3 regions of the Arthrobacter sp. KKT183 genome follow, and region 1 is predicted to be linked to each of the others. Evidence: predicted binding sites of a transcription regulator. Region 1 holds the regulator's gene; each other region holds the start of a gene.
What was found. Region 1 encodes LexA, which represses DNA repair genes until DNA is damaged. Its sites were predicted from a motif close to TCGAACANNTGTTCGA; they were not measured.
Positions count from the first base shown of each region.

Region 2: ACZ2GY_RS05245 (HNH endonuclease signature motif containing protein) is a predicted target of LexA. The motif match lies at 2,478-2,493, and genes of this name have one in related genera.
Region 3: ACZ2GY_RS11560 (HNH endonuclease signature motif containing protein) is a predicted target of LexA. The motif match lies at 1,628-1,643, and genes of this name have one in related genera.

Region 1 covers NZ_CM145770.1:1,233,011-1,239,347, forward strand. Annotated here, with positions in the region: gene ACZ2GY_RS05875 (ATP-dependent DNA helicase) at 1-1,983, shown strand, start outside; gene lexA (transcriptional repressor LexA) at 2,004-2,735, opposite strand; gene ACZ2GY_RS05885 (LysM peptidoglycan-binding domain-containing protein) at 3,026-3,415, shown strand; gene ACZ2GY_RS05890 (histidinol-phosphate transaminase) at 3,536-4,645, shown strand; gene hisB (imidazoleglycerol-phosphate dehydratase HisB) at 4,713-5,330, shown strand; gene hisH (imidazole glycerol phosphate synthase subunit HisH) at 5,327-5,965, shown strand; gene ACZ2GY_RS05905 (hypothetical protein) at 5,969-6,124, shown strand; gene priA (bifunctional 1-(5-phosphoribosyl)-5-((5-phosphoribosylamino)methylideneamino)imidazole-4-carboxamide isomerase/phosphoribosylanthranilate isomerase PriA) at 6,169-6,337, shown strand, end outside.
Region 2 covers NZ_CM145770.1:1,104,507-1,110,843, forward strand. Annotated here, with positions in the region: gene ACZ2GY_RS05235 (GNAT family N-acetyltransferase) at 1-210, shown strand, start outside; gene ACZ2GY_RS05240 (ASCH domain-containing protein) at 304-759, opposite strand; gene ACZ2GY_RS05245 (HNH endonuclease signature motif containing protein) at 948-2,465, opposite strand; gene ACZ2GY_RS05250 (GNAT family N-acetyltransferase) at 2,708-3,235, shown strand; gene gatC (Asp-tRNA(Asn)/Glu-tRNA(Gln) amidotransferase subunit GatC) at 3,278-3,574, shown strand; gene gatA (Asp-tRNA(Asn)/Glu-tRNA(Gln) amidotransferase subunit GatA) at 3,577-5,076, shown strand; gene gatB (Asp-tRNA(Asn)/Glu-tRNA(Gln) amidotransferase subunit GatB) at 5,077-6,337, shown strand, end outside.
Region 3 covers NZ_CM145770.1:2,441,050-2,447,386, forward strand. Annotated here, with positions in the region: gene thiE (thiamine phosphate synthase) at 1-74, shown strand, start outside; gene ACZ2GY_RS11560 (HNH endonuclease signature motif containing protein) at 157-1,614, opposite strand; gene ACZ2GY_RS11565 (ferritin-like fold-containing protein) at 1,751-2,476, opposite strand; gene ACZ2GY_RS11570 (RNB domain-containing ribonuclease) at 2,545-4,059, shown strand; gene ACZ2GY_RS11575 (DEAD/DEAH box helicase) at 4,355-5,971, shown strand; gene ACZ2GY_RS11580 (DNA-methyltransferase) at 5,971-6,337, shown strand, end outside.

The DNA of each region.
Region 1 (6,337 bases):
GACGTCGTAGCGGCGATGGGCGGGCAGCAGCGTAGCGGGCAGCATGAAATGGTACGCCAGGTCGAGGAAGCAATCGGCAACGGCACACACCTGTTGGTGCAGGCCGGAACCGGAACAGGGAAGTCACTGGCCTATCTGCTTCCGCTCATCGCGCATGCCGTGAAGGGTGACACAACCTCGATCGTCTCGACGGCCACCCTTGCCCTTCAGTCCCAGATCGTCAACCGCGATCTGCCGAGACTTCTCGAGACCCTGCGTGGTTCGCTTCCTCGGCCGGTCGACGTAGCGCTTCTGAAAGGCCGGGGGAACTATGTCTGCCGGCATAAGACGGCAGGAGGTTTCCCCGACGAGGATGATTCGGGAGCCCTCTTCTCACTCGACGGTGACACCGCGGCGCCGCATCCTGCGGCAGGACCTTCCACCCCGCTCGGACGGGAAATCGTGCGGTTGCGGGAATGGGCGGAAGAAACGGAGACCGGGGATCGGGACGAACTCCTTCCCGGTGTCAGCGACCGGGCCTGGCGCCAGGTATCCGTGTCCAGCATGGAGTGCCTTGGTGCGCAGAAGTGTCCCGTTGCTGAGGAATGCTTCAGTGAGCGCGCACGGGAGAGGGCAGGAAAAGCGGACATTGTCATCACCAACCATGCGCTGCTGGCGATCAACGCTTTCGAGGGGCTGGCGGTCCTTCCGGAGCACGACGTAGTGGTCATTGACGAGGCGCACGAGCTACACGACCGCGTCACGTCTGCGGTGTCTGGGCAACTGTCAGGAGCACTGATCGGCGCTGCGGCCTCAGCGGCGAGGCGCCATCTCGGTTCCAACACGGACACATTGGCGGCCGCACAGGATGCCTTCGAGAACGCGTTCGACGCTCAGCCCACGGGTCTGATGGCTGGGGGACTGGACGAGTTGCAGGAACTCGCGCTCGTGCAATTGCGGGAGTCATGCCGCCTGGCGCTGTCCGAATCGAGTTCCGACGGGTCCTCCCAGTCGGCAGACGGTGGCCGCCAGATGGCACGCTCACGGCTGTTGGTATTGCTCGAATTGTCCGAACGGATGGTCGCAGCAGGTGGCGCGGGCGAAGTGCTCTGGTCGAGTCGGCCAAGTACCTTTACACCGGGCTCCGGTTACTCCGCGGCTGATGACTCCTCGCCTGCCACGATCAGCATTGCGCCGCTGTCGGTTGCCGGGCGTCTCAGGCGGGGATTGTTCGAGGACCACACGGTTGTGCTCACGTCAGCTACGCTCGCAATCGGCTCGGAGTTCGGACCGGTTGCCGGGTCCCTCGGTTTGACGGGCGAGGGAGCGCCGTCATGGACCGGCGTGGACGTTGGCAGCCCATTCGACTACCCCCGACAGGGTGTCCTGTACGTCGCCAAGGACCTGCCCAAACCGGGCCGCGGGACTTCCGGGGAACAACTTGATGAGCTGGAGGCGCTCATCAAAGCCTCCCGCGGAGGAGCGCTGGGACTGTTCTCCTCGCGGCGTGCGGCGGAGGACGCTGCCGACGCGTTGAGGGACCGGCTCGACGTTGAGATTCTCTGTCAGGGTGAATCTTCCATGTCCGCGCTGGTGAAGCAGTTTTCAGAGGAGCCCGACACCTGCCTGTTCGGCACTATGTCGCTGTGGCAGGGCGTCGATGTGCCTGGAACTGCCTGCCGGCTTGTCACCATCGACCGCATACCGTTTCCCCGACCTGATGATCCACTCATGACTGCGCGGACCCGAGCTGTCGCAAAGGCCGGAGGCAACGGATTCATGAATGTTTCCGCTACCCATGCCGCCGTTCGTCTTGCGCAGGGAGCCGGCCGTCTCATCCGCTCCCACGATGATCGAGGCATGGTGGCAGTACTGGACTCCCGGCTGGCAACCGCGGGCTACGGCGGCTTCCTCAGGGCTGCGCTACCGCCGTTTTGGTCGACGACGGACCGCGCAACGGCGCTCGGGGTCCTCTCCCGGCTCGCTGAGACGCAGCGCGCCTAGCACCATGCCGCGCGCCTCGGTCAGAGCGCACGCATCACCGAGACAACTTTGCCCATGATGGTGGCGTGGTCACCGAGTATCGGCTCGTAATTGGTGTTCTGCGGCAGAAGCCAGGTGTGACCGTCACGCTGCCGGAAGGTCTTCACTGTGGCCTCATCATCGAGGAGTGCTGCCACCACATCGCCGTTCTCGGCTGTGCTCTGCTGGCGGACCACTACCCAGTCTCCGTCGCAGATCGCTGCATCAATCATGGAGTCACCTGAAACACGCAGCATGAACAGATCGCCGTGCCCGACGAGCTGCCGGGGCAGTGGCATGACATCCTCAACAACCTGATCCGCCAGAATAGGACCTCCGGCTGCAATCCGTCCGACCAGCGGGACCATTGCCGCGTCGACGGCCGACGATGCCCGCGCAGGTTCCTCCCTTTCGGCGGAGGAGGGCAGCGCACGCGGTGTGCTGTCACCGAGCGTGAGAGGAAGCAGGATTTCCATCGCTCGCGGGCGCTTGGGATCGCGGCGGATGTAACCCATGCGTTCCAGCTGTGAAAGCTGGTGCGTGACGCTGGACAGACTCGCAAGCCCTACGGTGTCACCGATCTCGCGCATTGAGGGCGGGTAGCCGTGCGCAGCTACGCTGCGCTGAATTGTCTCGAGAATTTTTGTCTGACGTGCTGTCATTCCCTTTGGCATGGCCCTGCCGCGCGGCCTTCCGCGTCCGCGCTTCGCATCGGGCGAAGGCACCTCTGCCATGTCCTTTGCCGCACTGAGATCTGCCACGAGATGCATCCCTTCCTCCGGCCGGGCCCGGACTGCCGGCTCGCCAACCATTTTTGTCAGTGGCGGGTGATGAGCTGGTTTGTGAAGCAGCCGGACCGTCACCCTTGACAGCAACGCTAGGGGAGGCGGGACGTGTTTTCAAACATTTGTTCGAGTGAGTCTCGACAATATTAGTTTACAAGTGCTAATAATAAGTGCAGAGGAATAGAACACAGCTTCGAACAAAGCTGTGGGAGATCCACACAACGAGAAAGGTGGACGCCATGTCTACGCTCCATATCGCAGGATCAGCTTCCGTACTTCACCCAGAGGACCGTGAGAATAACGGGCCGGCTGCGGCGCCGCGCCTTCATCTCACCCGTCGCGGCTGGGTGGTTCTGGTGGCAATTCCGGTCGCATTGCTTGTTGCCGTACTGCTGGTGGTTGCTTCGTTCTTCACCTCCCAGGCGCAGGCAGCGACAGCCGGCGGTGACCTCACGGACACTGTCCGGGTCAGTGTTGCATCGGGGGAGACACTCTGGGCTCTTGCTGCCGAGTACGCGCCGGAACGTGATCCGCGAGCCGTCGTTGAGGAAATCGTCGAACTGAATGTTCTAGGCTCGTCGACCGTGCAGGCCGGGCAGTCGCTTCATATTCCGGTTGGAAATCCATAAGGAGCGGATCTGCTTCCGCACAGCGGTAGGCGCGCTGATTCTTCACAGGTTGGCTCGTAACAGTTCGCCCGGCTTCAGCGGAATTCTTCGTGGCGGATGGGGCGGCCTTAAACTCTCATGGTGACCGATCCGCTAGAACGCCTTAACAGACTGCCGATCCGCGAGAATCTGCGCGGCCTTCGACCATACGGTGCGCCCCAGATCGATGTGCCCATTCTGCTGAACGTCAATGAGAACACCCATGGCGTTCCGGAGGATGTTCGCAGTGCAATTGTTGAAGCAGTCGAGGGCGCCGTGGCGGGGCTGAATCGCTACCCTGACCGGGAGTTCACCGTGCTTCGCGAACATCTCGCCACGTACCTAGGGCACGGACTCACCGCGGACAACATCTGGGCGGCGAATGGATCCAATGAGGTTTTGCAGCACGTCCTCCTCGCGTTCGGCGGACCGGGCCGGACTGCGTTGGGATTTCCTCCCACCTACTCGATGTATCCGCTGCTCGCAGGCTCCACCGGTACTGGATACCTGACAGGTTCGAGGGATGAATCCTTCGACCTGGACGCTCGTACCACCGCCGGCGAGGTAGCCGCCACGGGCGCAAACATTGTCTTCCTGTGCAGCCCGAACAACCCGACCGGCACAGCGCTTCCCCTGGAGGTGGTTTCCGAGGTCTACGATGCAGGCGAAGCGGCGCAGGCAATCGTCATTGTGGACGAGGCGTATGCAGAGTTTTCCCACTCCGGCACTCCGAGTGCGCTGGAGCTCCTGCCCGGCAGGGAACGGCTTATCGTCTCGCGCACCATGAGTAAAGCCTTTGCGCTGGCCGGAGCCCGTCTCGGGTACTTGGCCGCAGCGCCGGAAATTGCGGATGCGCTTCGGCTCGTGCGTCTCCCGTACCACCTGTCGGCGATTACGCAGGCCACGGCTGTCGCGGCGCTGACCCATTCGGCGAAGCTGCTCGCCAACGTGGATGAGATCAAGCGGCAAAGAGACCGCATTGTGTCCGGGCTGACGGGGATGGGTCTGCCCGTTGCACCTTCGGACTCCAATTTTGTGCTGTTCGGAGGGCTCGATGATCCGGGCGCCGTCTGGCAGGACCTGCTTGATGCCGGGGTTCTTATCCGGGACGTCGGGATTCCGGGCCACCTTCGGGTGACCGCCGGAACGCAGGAAGAGACCACAACCTTCCTGAAAGCCCTCGAATCTTTGATCCGGCCGCGTGTCTCCTAAACTGGACCGGGACGCACATGCGGGCCCGCCGCCCGTCTCGCTGCCGAAACAACCGTAAGGACCATCCATGACCGCGGAAGCTACTGCCAATCGCGCTGCCCGACGTGAGCGGACCACGAGTGAGTCGTCGGTGTTCGTCGAGGTCGATCTAGACGGCACCGGGCGCTCGGAGATCAGCACGTCCGTGCCGTTCTACGACCACATGCTGACGGCCCTGGCAAAGCACTCATTGATCGATCTCACCGTGAGGGCCACCGGCGACACCCACATCGATGTCCACCACACTGTGGAGGATGTAGCAATCACATTCGGTGAGGTTCTGCGCGAGGCTCTCGGCAACAAGGCAGGTATCCGGAGGTTTGGTGAGGCAACTGTGCCCCTGGACGAAGCTCTAGCCAATGCCGTCGTCGACATTTCCGGGCGCCCCTATCTGGTTCACTCGGGTGAACCCACAGGCCAGGAGTACCACCTCATCGGCGGACATTTCACGGGATCCCTGACGCGCCATGTCTTCGAGGCGATCACCCTGCACGCCCAGATTTGCCTGCATATGACGGTCCTTGGCGGCCGGGATCCGCACCACATCGTCGAGGCCCAGTTCAAGGCTTTCGCCCGCGCCCTGCGCGCCGCGGTTGAACCGGACCCACGGGTGAGCGGAATCCCTTCCACCAAGGGAGCGCTATGAGTGCGCCGAAAGTGACGGTTCTCGACTATGGTTCCGGGAACATTCGTTCGGCGGTGCGGGCACTGGAACACGTCGGCGCTGAAGTCACGCTGAGTTCAGCGGCTGATGATGTCCTCAACGCCGACGGGCTCGTCGTGCCCGGTGTGGGAGCGTTTGCCGCCGTCATGCAGGGCTTGAAAGAGGTTGACGCGCTGCGCATGATCGGCCGTCGTGTTGCCGGCGGTCGCCCCGTCCTCGGAATCTGCGTCGGGTTGCAGATCCTGTTCGAGGAGGGCGTGGAACACGGCGTACGGACCCAGGGCATGGGGGAGTGGCCAGGTACGGTCGAACGGCTCAAGGCGGAAGTTGTGCCGCACATGGGCTGGAACACCGTCGAGGCCCCCGCCGGGTCGGTGCTTTTCGAGGGCATTGCTGAAGAGCGCTTCTACTTCGTTCACTCCTACGGTGTGCAGGAATGGAACTTCGACGTCACCCAGCCGGCTATGCGGCCGCCGCTCGTCACCTGGTCCACGCACGGCAGCCCGTTCATTGCCGCGGTGGAGAATGGCCCACTCTCCGCCACGCAGTTCCACCCCGAAAAATCCGGCGACGCCGGTGCGCAGTTGCTGCGTAACTGGACCGGCAGCCTTCGCTGATCCATGTGGAGCCTGATTCTCATGGGACTGGCGGGGCTGCTGATCGGCGGCGTCGTTTCATTCCATCGCCAGCAGATGCCCCGCGCGCTCACCATCAGCTTCGGCGTTCTCGCCGTCCTGGCGCTGCTCGCCGCGTACCTGCTCACCCTGACCCCCTAACTGTCCGGCTGCGCCGGCACCGATCTTAAGAACAAAGGAAGCGAATGAGTCCCTTCACCGAATCGCCCATCCTCGAACTGCTCCCTGCGGTTGACGTGGCCGACGGCCAGGCCGTCCGGCTGGTACAGGGAGCGGCCGGCAGCGAAACAAGTTATGGCGATCCACTCGATGCCGCACTGCAATGGCAGAACGACGGCGCCGAATGGGTCCATC
Region 2 (6,337 bases), 130 kb from region 1:
CAGCACAAGGGGATCGGGCACGCGCTGGTGGCGGCCGTGATCGAGCGGGCTCGCATGGATCCTGACGTGTCGGCGGTTGTCCTGACCATCGCACCGAACATGGATGGACAGCACAAGTTGTACGAGTCAATGGACTTTGTCCGAGTTCCTGCCCGGAACTTTCTGTTGTCCGATACATTTGCGTTGCACGTCTACAAGTTGACTCTTTAGGACCGTTTCGCCGTGTCGCGGATCGCTGGATCGCTGGATCGCCGGAGTGCTGGAGTGCCGGAGTCCGCCGGGAGTCAGCGGGTTTCACCGGAATCAGTCAGCGTGTTCCGGTGGCCAGGTGACAGCAAAGCGCTCGAAGATAATCTCGTCATCCTCTGACCATCGCCGGCCGCTAGCGGCGCTGACCCGTGTGAAGTAGCGCCGGTGTTCGTGCTGCCAGCTTGCCAGGGTTCCGTCGTCTTCGCCTTCGTCGGCGGCGAATGCCGCGTCAGCGCTGGTGAAAGGGCCGACACGAAGGCCAGTGCTGCGGATGATGATGCGGGGGTTTCCTTCGCTGTCGCACGCAACCCAGTGGGAACCGATGCGCGGTAGCTCGTCACCGCGTGCCAGGAATTCAGCGACGAGATCCGCGGTAGCCCGTTTCCGACCGCCGATGACCAGGCTCAGGAGCTCGTCGGCTAACCGCTTCGAATCACCGAAGTGATCAACCGTGTATTCGGGCGAGGCAGCTACTGCTTCGGGATGTGCTTGGGCATAAGCGTTCCACATGAGGCTGGCTGCTGAGAGATCGGGTGGAGAGACTGGTTCAGGCTGCACGTCATCATGGTCGCAGGCAGCATCAGCCGGCCGCAATAGCTGTAAACGACAGGTCTGGGGACTGCTCCTCTGCTACTCGCGCGTGATCGCTCAGCCGCGTGATTGCTCGGCCGTCTGCTTTCCAGCCGGGTGCGATTTGTTCAGCAGAGTGTCCAGTAGTGGTTGCGTCGGGGTTGTTGGTCTGGGTCGAGGTGTGGGGGTGGGATGAACCAGGGGAGGCGGTCCCGGATCTGGATGGTCCATTCGTTTTGATGGATCAGATGGTGGTGGTGGCTGCACAGAAGTATTCCGTTGTCGGTGCTGGTGGTTCCGCCGTGTGACCAGGGTCGGATGTGGTGGGCTTCGGTCCAGTGGGCAGGCATGGTGCAGGTGGGGAAGGCGCAGCCTTGGTCTCGGGCGATGAGGGCTTTGCGTTGTTTGGCTGTGAAGAGCCGTTGTGTGCGGCCGAGGTCGAGGATTTCGCCTTGTCCGCCGAGGACGACCGGGATGATGTCGGCGTCGCAGGCGATTTTGCGGGCCGTGCGTGCGTTGACGGGCCCGGTGTAGGCGAGTGATGCCCCGGCGGTGGGGGAGAAGGTGCCGGTACTCATTTCGAGGTCGCCGAGGAGTGTTTGGTAGTCGATGGTGACGAGGACTTGTGGCCGCTGTCCGCCGGTGGCCGGGAGTTTGTCGGTGGCCAGGGCTAGTTGGCAGGCTCCGACGAGTCCGTCCAGGAGCAGCTGGGCGCGGGTTCTGGTCTCGATTGCCGCGGCGTCGCTTCCGCTGTCTCGGGGGTTGGTGGTTCGGGGGTTGGTGGCGGTGTTCATGATGGTGGTGAGGTATTCGTATTGTTCGTCGGTGGCGGCGATGTCGAGTAGGTGGACGCCGCGTTTTTTGCCGTGGAGGAATACGCCTTGGCGGGCGGTGAGTTCCTTCTCGCTCGGTTCCGGTCCGTCGGGGTCCAGGTGTGCTTCGACGCGGCCGATGAGTTTGGTGAGGAAATCGGGATCGAAGCGGGTGGCGCTGCCGGTGAGTTGGGCTTCGATCGTGTTGAGCACGGCTGGTTCGGTGGTGAACTGTGCGCGGTCCAGGGCGCTGTTGATCATGGTGGCTGCTTTGCCGGACACCACTCCGGCGGAGACCGCCGCTGCGAGGTGTGCACAGGCGGCGGGTAGGGGTTCTCCGGTGAGTGTGGTGCGGGGGATGAGTTTCGCGCCGAGGCGGAGCCGGCGGTTGGCTTCGCTTCTGCTGATCCGTAGCCGGTCCTGCAGGTATCCGGCGGTGCACCGGTAGGCCGAACGCCCACCGGAATGGCCGGACAAACCGAACGCGAAACCGGCACCACCACCGGTGGGGGTCCCGTCGTCGGTCGTGGTGTTGTTGGTGTCGGTGGGCTTGCCGCCCGCTGCGGCGCTGCTGCGATCCACTGCCGTTGCCGCAACGAGCTGAAGGTACTCGACCGTCCGGGACAGATCCTCGATCCCGGTCAAATGCTCGGCGAGTTTATCCTGTCCCATTCCCGCGAACTCGGCCACCAAACGCGAGGTGTACGCGGCAAGGAGCTGCTTCAGCTCGCTGATCGAAGGTTCGGAGCAACCGGCCGGATCATCGAATCCGAAGGCTGGGAGAGCGCGCAGCCGTTCGCCGGGGAGGGTGTCGAGTGCGGCTGTCAGGCTCATACTTCATTCTATTAGAAGATATCTTCGAAAGAAAGGGGCTGTGGGTAACGGGATAAACCGTTAGCTCGCCTCACCAACATCGGAAGCGTCTCAGGCCGTCCGGTTGACCGTAATGAATTCAGTGGCGAGGGCGCCTCGGTTTTCATCCAGGAAGCCCGGTAATAAGAACCGGGTGCGTCACAATAGATAGGCGGATCTTCCGCCCGCTTCAGATCCGCCCACTCCACGACAAGGCTTGCGTTATGCCCTTCACTATCCGTCGCGTCACTGCAGCAGATTACGACGACGTCCGCCGGATCACCCGGGACGCCTACATTCACGCCGGCTACTTCAGCGACCCAGACCACCCCTACGTGCAGATTCTCTCCGATATCGAGCACAGGGCCGAACACGCCGAGGTATGGGTAGGGGAGGAGGACGGCGTAGTCGTCGGTTCCTTTGCCATTACGTTCGAGGGTCAGCGCTACACCGACATCGCACTCGCGGGGGAGCTGGAGTTCCGCATGCTCGCTGTGGATCCCGCCGTCCAGCGTGGTGGGTTTGGGCGCCGGATGGTCGAGTGGATCATTGACTACGCGCGCGCCCTGGACGGCATCGACGCCGTCAGCCTGACCAGTGGCTCCGACATGGTGCGGGCACACCGACTGTACGAATCCTTGGGGTTCGAACGCGTGCCAGGCCGTGACTGGTGGGTGCGCGACGAAGACATCCAGCTATGGGTCTTCAGGCTTGGGCTGCAACCGGACAGGACTGTCACCTCCCGCCCGTAGACTAGAACCCGAAACCCAGCCATCTCGAGATCCTGGAGAAACATGCCCGAGATCACCCGTGAGGACGTCGCGCATCTGGCACGGCTTGCCCACATCGACATGACCGGCGAGGAGCTGGACCGGATGACCGGCGAGCTCTCCGTCATCGTCGACTCCATCAAGACGGTCAGCGAAGTTGCCGGTGATGACGTTCCCGCAACCAGCCACCCCATTCCGCTGAGCAATGTCTACCGCGATGACGTCATCGGTGAAACGCTCACCAACGAGGAAGCTCTCAGCGGCGCCCCGGACAACGCAGCCGGCCGCTTCAAGGTCCCCGCAATCCTGGACGAGGAGTAGAAATGACCGATCTCACCAGGCTCAGCGCCGCCCAGCTTGCCGAGAAGCTTTCCTCCCGCGAGGTGTCGGCAGTGGAAGCTGTCCAGGCTCACCTCGATCGCATCGGTGAAGTGGATCCGGCGATCAACGCGTTCCTCCACGTCAACACTGATGAAGCCCTCCGTGTGGCATCCGAGGTGGACAAGGAGCGGTCAATTGGAGATACGATGCATCCGCTCGCAGGCGTCCCTATTGCCGTCAAGGACCTCATCGTCACCAAAGGCCAGCCAACCACAGCCGGCTCGAAAATCCTCGAGGGCTGGCACAGCCCCTATGACGCCACTGTCGTCCGGCGCCTTCGCGACGCCAAGATGCCGATCCTCGGCAAGACCAACCTGGACGAATTCGCCATGGGCTCCTCCACGGAGCACTCCGCTTACGGTCCAACCCGCAACCCGTGGGACCTCGACCGCATCCCCGGCGGTTCCGGCGGCGGGTCAGCGGCCGCCGTCGCCGCCTTCGAAGCGCCGTTGGCGCTCGGAACCGACACCGGCGGTTCCATCCGCCAGCCCGGTGCCGTGACCGGAACCGTCGGCGTCAAGCCGACCTACGGTGGCGTGTCCCGCTACGGTGCCATCGCCATGGCGTCCTCCCTCGACCAGATCGGCCCCGTCACCCGCACGGTGCTGGACGCCGCACTCCTCCACGAGGTCATCGGCGGCCATGATCCACACGACTCCACCTCGCTGACTGATCCTGTCGGCGCTCTCGCCGAGGCTGCACGCAACGCGGACGTCAAGGGCCTGCGCATCGGCGTCATCAAGGAATTGCAGGGAGAGGGTTATCAGGACGGCGTCCAGGCACGCTTCACTGAAGCACTGGACCTGCTGCGCCAAGCGGGTGCCGACGTCGTCGAGGTTTCCTGCCCCAATTTCAAGTACGCGCTGGGCGCCTACTACCTGATCATGCCTTCGGAAGCCTCATCCAACCTTGCCAAGTACGACGGCGTCCGCTTCGGTCTGCGTGTAGTGCCCGACGGCGCTCCCACGATTGAGCGGGTCATGGGCGCCACCCGCGCAGCCGGCTTCGGCGACGAAGTGAAGCGCCGCATCATCCTTGGCACCTACGCACTGAGCGCCGGGTACTACGACGCCTATTACGGCTCCGCACAGAAAGTCCGCACCCTGATCCAACGGGACTTCGACGCCGCCTTCACTCAGGCAGACGTTCTTATCTCGCCCACGGCTCCCACCACGGCGTTCAAGCTGGGGGAGAAGCTGGACGATCCGCTCGCCATGTACCTGAACGACGTCGCCACCATCCCTGCCAACATGGCCGGCGTGCCGGGCATCTCGGTCCCCGGCGGCCTGGCTGACGGACTGCCGGTGGGCATCCAGTTCCTCGCCCCCGCGCGCCAGGATGCACGGCTCTACCGGGCAGGCGCCGCACTGGAAGCGCTGCTGGAAGACACCTGGGGCGGACCTTTGCTGGCACAGGCACCCGAGATTGCTGGAGTGAAGTAAATGAGCACTGCAACCGCCGAAATTCTGTCCTTCGACGAGGCCATGGAGAAGTTCGACCCGGTGCTCGGCTTCGAGGTCCACGTCGAACTGAACACCCGCACCAAAATGTTCTCTTCAGCGCCGAACGCTTTCGGAGACACGCCGAACACCAACGTCACCCCGGTGGACCTTGGTCTGCCGGGCGTTCTTCCGGTCATCAACCGGGTAGCCGTCGAGTCCTCGATCAAGATCGGCCTCGCGCTGGGCTGCAAGATCGCCGAGAAGTGCCACTTCGCCCGGAAGAACTACTTCTACCCGGATACCCCGAAGAACTTCCAGACCTCGCAGTATGACGAACCCATCGCCTATGACGGCTCAATCGACATCGAGCTCGCTGACGGCACCGTCTTCACGGTCGAGATCGAGCGCGCCCACATGGAGGAGGACGCCGGCAAGCTGACGCACATGGGCGGCGCCACCGGCCGCATCCAGGGCGCCGAATTCTCGCTGGTCGACTACAACCGCGCCGGCGTACCCCTCGTGGAAATCGTCACCAAGCCGATCGTCGGCGTTGGCGAGCGCGCGCCGGAACTGGCCAAGGCCTACGTGGCAGCTATCCGCGAGATCGTGAAGAACCTCGGCGTTTCCGACGCAAAAATGGAGCGCGGCAACGTCCGCTGCGATGCCAACGTCTCCCTCAAGCCCAAGGGCCAGGAGAAGTTCGGCACCCGCACCGAGACGAAGAACGTCAATTCACTGCGTGCCGTTGAGCACGCTGTCCGGTACGAGATCCAGCGCCACGCCGCAGTGCTCGACGCCGGAGGCACCATCACGCAGGAAACCCGCCACTGGCACGAGGACACACGGTCGACGACGGCGGGGCGCCCCAAGTCCGATGCCGACGACTACCGCTACTTCCCGGAACCTGACCTGGTGCCCGTGGTTACCGACGACGCCTGGATCGAGAAGCTCCGCAGCGAGCTCCCTGAACCTCCCGCCGCACGTCGCAAGCGCCTCCAGGCCGACTGGGGTTACTCGGACGCTGAGTTCCGCGATGTGGTGAACGCCGGTGTCATGGACGCCATTGAGGAGACCATCGCTGCCGGCGTCAAGCCTGCAACCGCACGCAAATGGTGGATGGGTGAGATCTCCCGCCGAGCCAAGGTCGCTGATGTTGAACCCGCCGAGTTGGGCGTAACCCCTGCGCTGATCGTGGAACTGCAGGGCCTCATCGACGCCGGCAAGATCAACGACAAGCTCTCCCGGGAGGTGCTCGACGGCG
Region 3 (6,337 bases), 1.2 Mb from region 1:
TGGTCCGGGCCATTACCGAGGCGGATGATCCGCAGGAAGCGGCGGCGAAGCTCCGGGCACAACTTCCCGCCTAGCTGTAGTCTCCGCAACCGGTGTGTCCCCCACAACCAGCGCCCGCGCCAGCCCGCACCGCCGGCGCCGGGGCGGTGCCGTTGGTCAGGGTGGCTCTGCGTTGGAGCTCGTGCCGGTGTCAGAGCGCGCGAGGTGGTTGTGGATGGCTTGTTCTACTTGCCAGTAGCGGTTGCGTTTGGGTGTTCGTTGCGGGTCGAGGTATGTCGGTGGTCTGAACCAGGGGATTCCGTGGACTGATTCGACTGTCCAGTTTCCTTCGTGGATCTGGTGGTGGTGTCGGGTGCAGAGCAGCACGCCGTCGCTGATGTTGGTGGTTCCGCCTGCAGCCCAGGGGATGATGTGGTGGGCTTCGCACCAGGTTGCGGGCGTGGTGCAGTCGGGGAACGCGCAGCCCTTGTCCCTTGCCACGAGCGCCCGTCGCAGATGCGGTGGGAAGAGACGTTGGGTGCGGCCGATGTCCAAGACCTGACCCTTCCCGCCGAGGACGAGCGGGAGGATGTCGGCATCGCAGGCGAGCTTGCGGATGCTGCGGGCACTTATCTGTTGGGCGAAGACCGAATGCCCGTCGTGTCCGCTGTCTGCCAGGTCTTTGAGGAGGTCGCGGTAGTTGATGGTGACCATTACCTGGGGTCGGTGTCCTCCGGTCGCTGGAAGACCATCACCTGTTAGCGCGATCCGGCATGCTGAAACCAGCCCGTCGAGGAGGTTCTGTTCACGGGTCGACTGGTCCGGACTGGTTAGAGCTTCATTGCCGCGGTCCGTCGTGCCGTCTCCGTCGGTCGTGCGGTCTCCGTTGCCAGTGGTGCCGTGGGTTCTGGGGTTGGTGGCGGTGTTCATGACGGTGATGAGGTGTTCGAACTGCTCATCGGTGGCGCCGATTTCCATGAAGTGCAGTCCGTGGCGCCTACCGCGCAGGAACACACCCTGGCGTGCGCGGAGGGTTTTTTCGGTGGGCTCTTGGCCGTCCTGGTCGATGATGTCTTCCCAGCGTTGGGCGAGGGCCCGCAGGACGTCTTCGTCGGACTCGACGGCCTGGCGGACCAGGTGCTCTTCCATGGCATCCAGCTCACGGCCGGTCGCGACAGTGGAGACCCGGTGCACGGAGTTGCGGATGATGGTCGCAGCACGGCTGCTGAGCGCACCGACCTTGGTCGCTTCAGCCAGCACACCCAAGGCAGGTGCGGCGGTGGCGCCTGGCCCGGGAACCTCGGGCAGGACGTCATGTCCGAGGCGTAACCGGCGGTTCGCTTCGGAGCGGCTGATACCGATTTTCGCCCGCAAATAGTCGCCAGTGTTCTTATACGGGTCCCGGGCGTCAACGGTAGCGAGTTGGTGGTCCTCAGCGGCACGGGCAACCACAGTCTGCAAGTGATCGACCAGGTTGGAGAGCTGCTCAACCTCCACCAGGGTCACCGCGGCCTCCTGCGGGCTAAGCGTCAGGTATGTCGATTCCAGCTGCTGCGCAAAGACCTGTAGGTGCGAACGCATTCCACCCAGGACGGAAGCATCCTCCGGGCGAGGTTCGAGCAGTGCGACGGCCATACCCAAAATTTTATCGAACACGTGTACTAACCGCGACCGAAAACCACCAATGTGCAGGACAAGTGGAACAAACTTATCCACACGCCAGTGAAGGAATCGCCAACCGCTGAACACCCCACGTCGCGGGTAGCTCCACTCAGGCCGTTAGCCCCAACGAACTCATACGGCGCGAATGATTACGGGTGAGTTGCGCAAAGAGTTGGGCAGTCTGCCGTTCATGATCCGCAGAAGAGCCCTTGAACAGGAGCCCGCCCAGGAACTGGCGTTCGATGCCCACGCGTTGCGCCTGGGTCAGCGCCTCCCCCACCAAACGGCGTCCCCACAGCGCAAGCCGCGAAGCGAGCCGGGGATCGTCGGAAAGAGCTGATTTCAACCGTGGCTGCAGCAGACCCCCCTGCTCGGCAGTTGACTGGATACGGGCAATAATCTCCCGCGTGTCGTCGTCGAGGTGTTCAGCGAGCGCGGTGTAGAAGTCACCGGAGATTGCGTCAATGACGTAGGCCTTCATCAGCGACTCGTACCAGTCAGCCGGGCGGGTCCGCTCGTGGAAGGAGTCGATCGATGCCTGGAAGGGCCGCATTGCCTCTTCAACGTCAACACCGAGGCCCGCAAGGTGCGCGCTGACCATCTCGAAGTGCTCGAATTCCGTCACGGCAAGCCGTCCCAGCGCAGCCCGGTCCCGCAGGGTCGGGGAGAAACGAGCATCCGAGGACAAGCGCTCAAACGCCGAAAGCTCGCCATAAGCCATGACGCCGAACAGGTCGACAACAAACTGATTGAGCGGCCCCAACCCGGTGCCGGCCCTCTCCGCCGGGGATGCTGGCGAAGGGCTCGACGGGGAAGGCGGATGCAAGGCAGTCATGGGAACAAGGGTACCCGCGCGCCGATTCCTTCCGCTGCTCCAGCTGACTGTGTACTACGGTGGGCACTGTGCCGTATTCTCATCTGGATCTGAGCAACCGGGACTCCCAGGTACAGCTCACCGCAGCGCTGGAAAGCCTCCGGCAGGAACTGGAACTGCGCGCCGACTTCCCGCCCGAGGTGTTGGCGGAGGCGAAGGCTGCTGTGGACTCATTCGTACCGCCGGAACGTGACCTCACCGGTCTCGGCTTCATCACAGTCGACCCTCCCGGATCAACCGATCTGGATCAAGCCTTTCACCTGGAGCGCGCCGGATCCGGCTACCGCGTCTGGTACGCCATTGCGGATGTTCCCGCCTTCGTGGCACCGGGCGGTGCGATAGACACGGAAGCCCGCCTTCGCGGCCAGACCATGTACGCACCGGACGGCCGCATCTCCCTCCACCCGGAGAAAATCGCTGAGGACGCAGCCAGCCTGTTGCCGGGCAGGAACCGGTCCGCCTTCGTCTGGGAGTTCGAACTGGACGAGGCCGCACAGGTGGAGTCCGTCGTCGTCGGGCGTGCTGTGGTCAGGAGCCGTGCGCAACTCACCTACGACCAGGTGCAGGAAGACCTCGACTCAGGCGGCGCCGCGGAGAACCTGACCCTCCTGAAGGAGATTGGAACCAAGCGCATCGCACTCGAGAAGGAGCGCGGCGGCGCAAGCCTGAACCTTCCGGAGCAGGAAATCGCGCACGACGGCGAACGCTACTTCATCGTCACGCGCCCGCCCCTTGCGTCTGAAGACTGGAACGCACAGCTTTCGCTGATGACGGGCATGGCGGCCGCCGAAATCATGCTCGAGGGAGGCGTGGGGATACTCCGCACCATGCCGGCCCCTGACGAGACGTCCCTTGCCCGGTTCCGGCACCAGGCCCGCGCGCTCGGGCGCTCCTGGCCCGCGAACGTCCCCTACGGCGAATTCCTGCGCAGCCTCGACACCTCAGATCCGCGCCAGCTTTCACTCATGCATGCTGCTGCGTCACTGTTTCGCGGCGCCGGCTATACATCGTTCGACGGCGCTATTCCCGAGTCAGTTGAGCAGGCGGCGATCGCCGCACCCTATGCCCACACCACCGCACCTCTCAGGCGCCTGGTGGACAGATTTGTCCTGGTGACCTGCGAAGCGCTGTGTGCCGGCAGGGATGTTCCCGACTGGGTTCGGAATGCCCTTCCGGAACTGAATGCTCTGATGTCGTCCTCGAATCAGCTGGCTTCACGACTGGAGAGCGGCGCGATCGCTGCCGTGGAGGCAGCATTGCTGAGCAACCGCGTGGGCGAGGAGTTCGACGCCGTCGTCATCACGGGCTCGAAGCCGTTACCGGACGCGTCGGTCACCGCCAACGGTAACGGCGCGCCGCACGGAGTCATTCAGGTCGCTGACCCTGCGGTCGAGGCACGGTGCGACGGCGTCATGACGGCCGGCGATGAGGTGCGTGTCAGGTTGGTCACCGCTGATATCGCCCGGCGGGAACTGCGCTTTGAACTGGTGCGGAGCGTTCGGCAGGAGGAGTCGCCGTCGGAAAGTGAAAGTGCGGCAGGGTAGACTTGAACGCGTAGTAATGGATGCCCGGTCGTTCTTAAGAACTTAGTTTCAGTTTCCGAACGCGGTGGGCCGCAGTTCAACGAACAGGCGGCCTCCCTGCAATCGACCCGCAATACCTACGCGATCTTAGTCTTCCCAGCTCGGAAGCGGAACGTTCCGCTTCCGAGACGCAGTTGTTAGCCCGCGATCGGCTTCCACTGGACGCCCTGCCTCGTCCTGCTCCGAGCGGGCCCCTGTTTTCGGGCCCGGCGTTGAGCCTGCGCGGCGGCAGTGCCTAATCGAAACGGTAGTAAGAGTGACCACAGACAACCACCACCTCCATGCAGACAACAGCGACGACGAAATCTTCGTAGAAGAAACCCTCGTCACCACTGATGAGCCGCATCAGGAAACTCCTGAGACCTTCGCTGACTTCAATGTCCGCCCCGATATCGTCGAAGCCCTTGCGGACGCGGGGATCGTGCATCCCTTCCCCATTCAGGCCATGACGCTCTCCATTGCCCTCGGCGGCCACGACATCATCGGCCAGGCCAAGACTGGAACAGGCAAGACACTCGGTTTCGGCGTGCCCGCGCTGCAGCGCGTGGTGGGCCCGTCGGATGACGGCTATGACAAACTTCCGGCGCCAGGTGCTCCGCAGGCGCTTGTCGTCGTACCCACGCGTGAGCTTGCCGTCCAGGTTGCCGCTGACCTGACGAAGGCTGCGGCAAAGCGCAATGCCCGCATCGTCACCATTTACGGTGGCCGAGCGTATGAGCCCCAGATCGAGGCCCTCAAGCGCGGAACCGAAGTTGTGGTGGGCACACCGGGACGCCTGATCGACCTGTACCGCCAGAAGATCCTGTCGCTCAAGAACGTCCGCATCGTGGTGCTGGATGAAGCCGACGAAATGCTGGACCTCGGGTTCCTCCCGGACGTCGAGACCCTGATGTCAGCAACGCCCTCGGTGCGCCAGACGCTCCTGTTCTCGGCCACTATGCCCGGCCCGGTCGTTGCCATGGCGCGCCGCTACATGTCCCACCCGACGCACATCCGCGCCGCTGACCCCGAGGACGACGGCGCCACCAAGAAGGACATCCGCCAGGTTATCTACCGTGCGCACAACCTGGACAAGGACGAGGTTGTAGCCCGCATCCTCCAGGCCCGCGGACGCGGACGCACCATCATCTTCACCAAGACCAAGCGCACGGCCGCCAAGCTTTCGGAGGAGCTGATCGACCGAGGCTTCGCGGCCGGAGCCATCCACGGCGACCTCGGCCAGGGAGCGCGCGAGCAGGCCTTGCGGGCCTTCCGCGGTGACAAAATCGATGTCCTGGTGGCCACCGAGGTTGCGGCCCGCGGTATCGACGTTGAGGACATCACCCACGTCATCAACTTCCAGTGCCCGGAGGATGAGAAGGCCTACCTGCACCGCGTGGGACGTACGGGGCGAGCCGGCAAGAAGGGCACCGCCGTCACCTTCGTCGACTGGGATGATGTTCCCCGCTGGGGCCTGATCAACAAGGCCCTCGGCCTCGACCAGGCGGAACCGGTTGAAACCTACTCCTCATCACCGCACCTGTACACGGACCTTGACATCCCCGAGGGCACCAAGGGCCGGCTGCCCCGCGCGCAGCGGAAGCTGGCCGGCATCAACGCCGAGAAGCTCGAGGATCTCGGCGAGACCGGCAAAAAGAACCGCACAAACGACCGCGCGCGCTCCGGCGGCAACAGCGGGCGGCGGGGTTCCGATGAAAAGGCAGGCGGTCGTCGTCGTACCGGTGGATCCGGCTCAGCCGGTGAGGACCGCTCTGCGGACAGCGGTCCAAGGCAAGCGGACCGGACCGAAGGGTCCGAGCGGCCCAAACGCAACCGGTCCCGTACGCGTCGGCGCAACGGCGAAGTGATCCCCAAGCCCGCTGCAGACAGCTGATCAATAGCGTGGAAGCAACACCGGTCCATCCGGCCTGGCGGCCGGATGGACCCAACCTTGTGGTGCAGGCAGACAACCTGGAATACCTTTCCCGGCTGCCGGACAACTCCTTCGCCATGATCTACGTGGATCCGCCGTTCAATACCGGCCGCGCTCAGCGCCGGCAGCAGACCTCGATGGTCCGCAGCGCGCCCGGAGCCGGGGACCGCGTCGGATTCAAGGGGCACAGCTACTCCACCGTCAAGGGCATGCTCGCGAGCTACGACGATGCGTTCGAGGACTACTGGGAGTTCCTTGCGCCCCGCCTGGCGGAGGCGTGGCGGCTGCTGGCAACGGACGGAACACTCTACGTGCATCTGGACTACC